2 regions of the Paenibacillus sp. FSL R7-0026 genome follow, and region 2 is predicted to be linked to the other one. Evidence: riboswitches for the same ligand, from Rfam matches in the RefSeq annotation. Region 2 holds a riboswitch; the other holds the start of a gene.
What was found. Region 2 has a riboswitch for glycine ahead of sdaAB (L-serine ammonia-lyase, iron-sulfur-dependent subunit beta). Riboswitches for the same ligand answer to the same signal wherever they lie in the genome.

Region 1: it holds a riboswitch for glycine, as region 2 does, so the genes downstream of both, gcvT (glycine cleavage system aminomethyltransferase GcvT) here and sdaAB (L-serine ammonia-lyase, iron-sulfur-dependent subunit beta) in region 2, are expected to answer to the same signal.

What each region holds. Positions count from the first base shown of each region.
Region 1 is NZ_JBBORG010000001.1:4,998,674-5,002,091, forward strand. It holds gene MKY44_RS21845 (PTS mannitol transporter subunit IICB) at 1-165, opposite strand, end outside; gene gcvH (glycine cleavage system protein GcvH) at 585-977, opposite strand; glycine riboswitch at 1,321-1,443, shown strand; glycine riboswitch at 1,447-1,548, shown strand; gene gcvT (glycine cleavage system aminomethyltransferase GcvT) at 1,766-2,902, shown strand; gene gcvPA (aminomethyl-transferring glycine dehydrogenase subunit GcvPA) at 2,899-3,418, shown strand, end outside.
Region 2 is NZ_JBBORG010000001.1:519,068-522,485, forward strand. It holds gene MKY44_RS02510 (phosphotransferase enzyme family protein) at 1-546, shown strand, start outside; glycine riboswitch at 902-1,027, shown strand; glycine riboswitch at 1,032-1,167, shown strand; gene sdaAB (L-serine ammonia-lyase, iron-sulfur-dependent subunit beta) at 1,279-1,968, shown strand; gene sdaAA (L-serine ammonia-lyase, iron-sulfur-dependent, subunit alpha) at 1,958-2,896, shown strand; gene MKY44_RS02525 (YhgE/Pip domain-containing protein) at 3,160-3,418, shown strand, end outside.

The DNA.
Region 1 (3,418 bases), 4.5 Mb from region 2:
CTCGTTAGGGAACCAGCCTGTTGGAATGAACAGAGCCGTAATTAATCCCCAGGCGATGAATGCGCCCATATTCGGCATGACCATACCACTCAGGAATCGGCCAAAACGCTGAACACCTACCCGTAGCCCACCTTTGGAATTGGACGATTGGTCCAAATTACTCATTGTATTATCCTCCTTGGATCAAGTGATTATGATTTATGAAAGGGGTATCATTTCTCCCCTGCTGTAATCCTAAGCGAGAATGCTCTCCTGTTCAATCAAATGAAAGCGTACTTTCGTCATGAACAATGATGACAACATTAGGTTATGTAATCGTTTTAATTGATGCATAATGGCTAAATCCATTGGTACACAAGGCTTTTCTTGCCTATGACTTTTATCATTTCCAGAATCATTTTCTAACCTATAGCTTGGTCCAATCAGGTGATTTACATCCACAATCTGCTTCAATCCACATTCAAAACCATTCTTGGAAAGCACAAAAAACCTGTGCAAGCATCCGGCTCACACAGGTCGAAACAATATGAAGCTCATTTCATTTGGTTATAAAATATATGTTAATAAGTACAAGTTCGTTGATGCTATTCTTCCGTATGTTTACGATATGCGTCTGCATTCATCAATGTAGACAATGCTGCTGTCAGATCTCCCTCAACACGGATCTCAATCATCCAGCCTTCCTCGTAAGGAGAGCTGTTCACAAGTTCAGGGGAGTCCTGCAACGAATCATTCACTGCAATAATTGAACCTGTGACGGGAGAGAACAAGTCCGACACCGTTTTGACCGATTCGATCGTTCCAATGCTGTCCTCTGCTTTTACATTGGTTTCAAGGTCAGGCAATTCCACAAACACAATGTCACCCAGCTGATGCTGCGCGAACTCGGTAATGCCAATACGTACAGTATCCTCCCCTACGGTTTGCACCCATTCGTGCTCTTCACTGTACAGGAAATCACTTTTCAATTCGCTCATCGATATCCGCCTCGCTTTTCATTAATGAGTACATGCGTTCTTTGACCTTAACCTTTTTCCCAGAACATAGCGTATGATATTTTTGAATCAAATGTCAAGATACCTCACAATTTATTTATTGAACACCTCTAAATCCTGTAACCGGATTACACTCTTTCTTCATATACTGGTGAATATTAGAATAGTAAGCGCAGTCTTTATAAATATACGAACGATAACATTAAAAATAAATTAAATATTCGGTTTTTAATCATTATCTATGATATCGTTCTTGACATCGGCAGTGGATTCACGTTTTAATGAGAGGAGTAAATGTGTTTATTGGACTATGTTATACCCGCGGATGAATGTAAAGGGAGAGATTACCCGTGACACCCGATTCGGGATGTACATGAGGTAACGCCGAAGGAGTAAACCACCGATAAGCGGGGGTGAATCTCTCAGGCAAAAGGACTTTTACGGGACGCAACTCTGGAGAGCATCTATTCGCCCTGAGCGGGCGTTATGATCACCCAAGGGGAAACCTGCTGCACTAATGCGGCGGGGTAACTCTCAGGTACAAGGGACAGAGCCTTAGAATACAGCGTGCTACTTGGCATGCCGATTCTTTGGCCTGTCCTTTTCCTTTTTCCCAAAAAACGAAAAACAGGATGTAGAACGGCGCTGCCATAGCTGCCCTTACCATACTTATGTGATGAAAATATCTAGCTGAAAATTTAAAAATACCCTGGTTCATTGATCCACGATTGTATATCCGGCCGGCTGACGGCCTATGACGAGGTGATTTGATGTCCGATTTGCTTAGAACACCACTCTTCCCACTGTATCAGCAATACGAAGGTGTACGGTGCATTGATTTTGGAGGCTGGGAGCTTCCGGTACAATTTAGCGGAATCCAGAAAGAACATGAAGCGGTACGCGAGCGTGCTGGACTGTTCGATGTATCCCATATGGGCGAATTCACAGTACAGGGTGAGCAGGCTGAAGCGTTTTTGCAACAAATGATGACCAATGATGTGACCACGCTGGTTCCCGGTCAAGCCCAGTACACCCTGATGTGTTATCCAGATGGCGGTGTGGTGGATGATCTGCTCGTGTATAAGCTGGAAGATCAGCATTATATGCTCGTCGTTAACGCCTCCAATATCGACAAGGATTGGGCATGGCTGCAAGAGCACTTGATCCCTGGCGTGAGCATGACCAATGATTCGGAGCAGACAGCGCTGCTCGCCTTGCAAGGTCCACTGGCTGTAGACATTATCGGGAAAGTTACAGATACGGATGTAAGCTCGATTGAACCGTTTCGTTTTGTGCAGGATGCCGAAGTATGTGGAGTAAAGTTGCTGTTGTCCCGTACCGGTTATACCGGTGAAGATGGCTTTGAACTATATGTTCCTGCAGACCAGGCTGCTGCGGTGTGGAATGGATTAATGCAAGCTGGTGAAGGTTACGGACTCGTACCAACCGGACTTGGTGCCCGGGATACGCTGCGCTTTGAAGCGAGGCTCCCCCTGTATGGACAGGAATTGTCGGCAACCATCTCTCCGCTCGAAGCTGGCGTTGGCATGTTTGTGAAGCTGAATGCCGGACCTTTCATCGGACACGAAGCCTTGTTACAGCAAAAAACTGACGGGCCTGCTCGCAAACTGGTCGGCATCGAAGTGCTGGAGCGTGGTATTCCTCGCCCCCACTATCCGATTTATGCCGACGGCGTACAGATTGGTGAAGTGACAACAGGCACGCAATCACCTACATTGAAGCGTAATCTGGGGCTTGCCCTCATCGACAGCAAATACGCTGCGCTGGGAACCCCGCTTGAGATTGAGATCCGCGGCAAGAAACTAAAAGCCGAGGTCGTGAAGACCCCTTTTCATAAACGGACACGTACGTCAAAGACACCTACTCAAGGAGCTGATCAAGCATGAGCAAGCACCGTTACATTCCCATGACCGAGCAAGATCAGAGCGCCATGCTCGCAACCATCGGTGTGGATACGCTGGAGGATCTGTTCCAGGACATTCCAAAAGAGATTCGTTATCAGGGCGAGCTGCCCGTGTCCTCCAAACTCGATGAATATGCGCTGACACGTCACATGTCCAAACAAGCTGGCGCCAACGCCAATTTCGAAACACACGCCAGCTTCCTCGGCGCAGGTATATACGATCATCATGTTCCTTCCGTCATCAATCATGTCATTTCCCGTTCCGAGTTCTACACTGCCTACACACCTTATCAGCCTGAGATCAGCCAAGGTGAACTACAGGCCATTTTCGAATTTCAATCCTACATCTGTGAATTAACCGGTATGGCTGTAGCCAATGCCAGTATGTATGACGGTGCAACAGCCTTTGCGGAAGCGGGTAATCTGGCCGCAGCAGCAACACGTCGCAAACAGCTTATCGTATCCCGTACCGTTCATCCGGAAGCCCGTCAGGTATTAC
Region 2 (3,418 bases):
ACAGATCGAACAAAGGTGCGGCCGGCATATGGCAACATCTATGAGAACTTGGTCATGCTAGGGCAGCTAGAGGAAGGCGTCCGACTGGGGATTTTTACAACGGAAGACTTCGATCTGCTTCGTGAGACGTTTGAGAACATTAATGAGCAGTTAGAAACATACCAGCATCACGCAGGGACATGGGGGATCATTCATGGGGATATTACTCGCAACAATCTGCTGATAACGGAGCAGGGAATTTCCATGATTGATTTTTGTCTACACGGTTATGGTTATTATCTTTTTGATGCCGGAGGGGCAGCACTTATGTTCAATCGGGAGGAACGTGACATATTCTTATCCGGTTATACCCAACAGATCGCGCCACTGACGGATCGTGATATTCGATTAATGGAAGGGTTCATGTTGATCTTTACACTGGGTTATTATGCCTTTCAGATGGCGAATGAGTCGAGGCACGAATGGATGAAAGATCGCATGCCGAAGCTATGCAGCAAGTATTGCCGACCTTATGTACAGAACAAGAGCATCTTCTACGAACTGTGATTTATAATCCAGATGTGCAGACTCGGATGGGCTACTGAGTAGTGCGGTTCAAAATAGATGGTTGCCTGAATACCCGAACGGTTTCGTGGACAATATCATAAATAGTAGTGAGCACATCATTGATTGAAGTAGAACGAAATAACCTGTTTAAAAGATCTTTTTATCGCATTAATGTAATGAAAGCTGACAAAATATTCTGGTTTTCCTTGGTTCAATAGGAAATGATGGATATACACCCAAAGAAATCGTCAAGTTTGTTGACACTGATCTTCCGGTCGATTAATCTTAATGAAGAAGAAATGAATGACTTCCATGACTGTTCTGACATAAGCTCAGAATGGTTCCATACGGCGGATGATAACGAGCGGGAGAGACCTGGGTTAGCCAAACAAAATGGCTAGTAGTTCAGGCACCGAAGGAGCAAGCTGCTGCGCACCCGGCGCAGTGGTTAATCTCTCAGGTAAATGTACCATCGTTGGACGCAACTCTGGAGAGTGCGCGAACTGCGCCACCCAAGGGGTATATGATCAGTCAGCCCGGTGAACTTGTCTGTAATCGCAGGCAATGCACCTTGTCATCAGACACTGCTGATCGTGAAACTCTCAGGTATCGAGGACAGAGAGAGGGCCTGAGGCCTTCTTCTGTCCTTTTTTGATGTCATCATTCAGTAAATAAGGAACAATGTGGATCAGATTCTGGATGGAAATGACGAATACAATTGGAGGGTTACAAGTGCGATTTAAAGATGTTTTTTCAATTATTGGTCCGTCGATGACGGGGCCTTCAAGTTCACATACAGCTGGAGCGGCAAGGTTAGGGAGAATTGCTCGACAGTGGCTAGGATGTACGCCAGATCGTGCTCGGCTGACGTTGTACGGTTCATTCGCTGACACGTATCAGGGGCACGGAACAGATCTGGCACTGATCGGCGGTCTGCTGGATTATGTCACAGACGATCCGCGTATCCCGGATGCAGAGCAATACGCAGAGGAAGCGGGCATGGAGGTTGAGTTTTATACAAGTGGCCTGCCTGCTCCTCATCCAAATACGGTCAAAATTGAGTTGTGGCATGGAGAACGTGCCTGCTCCTTGATTGGTGCATCCATTGGTGGTGGAAGCGTATCGGTGCATTCGATGAATGATTTTCGTGTTCAGATTAGTGGTGAGTTCCCGACACTCGTTCTGCGACATGCAGACAAAGCAGGGGTGCTTGCGTCGGTAACGTCCACGATCAGTTCATCGGGGGTTAACATCGGCTATATGCAGGTGGACCGGAAAGCCCGTGATGGCGAAGCACTGACTGCGATGGAGATGGACGGTGTGCCTAATCCTGATATGCTCAAGCGTCTAAGGGAGCTGGACCATGTGTTAGACATTCGTGTCATAGATTTGAAGAGAGGAGTTGATTCGGATGCGGTTTAAACATTTGCACGAACTGAATACGATCTGTACAGCGGAATCCAAAACCATTGCTCAGCTGATGATCGAGGAGCAAGTTCAGGAGACCAATACACCGGAAGCGGATGTTGTGCAGCAGATGTCAGAATATTATCAGGTGATGAAGGAAGCGGTACGCAAAGGGTTAACGGAAGATACGACATCACGCAGTGGACTAACAGGTGGAGACGGTAAAAAATTGGCCGAGTACATTCGCAAAGGTGAGACTTGTTCAGGAGATGCTTCCGCACTTGCCATGGCGTATGCCCTGTGTGTATCTGAAGTGAATGCCTCCATGGGTCGGATCGTGGCAACACCAACAGCCGGTTCCTGCGGCATTATCCCCGGTGTGTTTATCAGTTCACAGGAGCGGTTTGGTTGGACGGACGAACATTTGGTGAACGGGTTGTTCTGTGCGGGAGCGATTGGTTATGTTATTGCCAACAATTCATTTATCTCCGGTGCCGAAGGTGGCTGTCAGGCGGAAGTGGGTTCCGCGATCGGCATGGCTGCGGGTTCCATGGTTGAACTGCGTGGAGGTACACCGGAACAGGTCGTTCATGCCGTTGGTTTGGCGTTAAAAAATACACTGGGCCTTATCTGCGATCCGGTGGCAGGCCTTGTTGAAATTCCGTGCATCGTCCGTAATGGACTGGGTGCAGTTACGGCGCTGGCTGCGGCTGACATGGCCTTGGCCGGAGTGCGTAGTGCTATTCCGTCAGATGAAGTCATCGACGTCATGCTGGAAGTAGGCAGTGCGATGCCTAGCCGTCACCGGGAGACAGCCCAGGGCGGGTTGGCCCAGACGCCAACCGGCCGCAAAATGATGCAGAAGTTGGCTAAACCAAAGGCAAAGCGTGCCGAGCCTGAGCCGGAGTCTCCTGCTGAAAATGACGTAGAACCTAAGGCATAAATAGGATGGATATGAATTAAATCTAACGCTAACTCGTGAAACCTTGAGCCTTGATTATTAAAGGTGAAGAAGAGCTCATTACTTGATACGAAAAGCCGATACAAACCTTCCTGGTGAAGAGATGTATCGGCTTTTTTGTCTTTTTCCAACGAAGAAAAACAAAAAAACATTGACGACATATATATCGTATTGATATATTAACTACTGTCATATATCGATACGATATATATGAGAGCGAAACAAAATTAAAGGAGATGGATAGAATGAAAGGTATTTTCCAGACGAGTCTACTGTTTTTGAAAAACGGAGCCACCATTGTAGGTTTAATTACGGCCGTGCTGTTCCAGGTGTTTTTTAATATCATCTGGCTTAGTGGATACGATCAGGTTAACGAAAGAATGACTCAGTTGGCTGTCACCATCGTGAATGAAGACGGGGTAGCGGCTGAACCGGTGGCCAAGTCTTTGGCGGCAGGTCTGAATTTCGAGATCAAACCATCTGAATCAATGCAAGAAGCAAGAC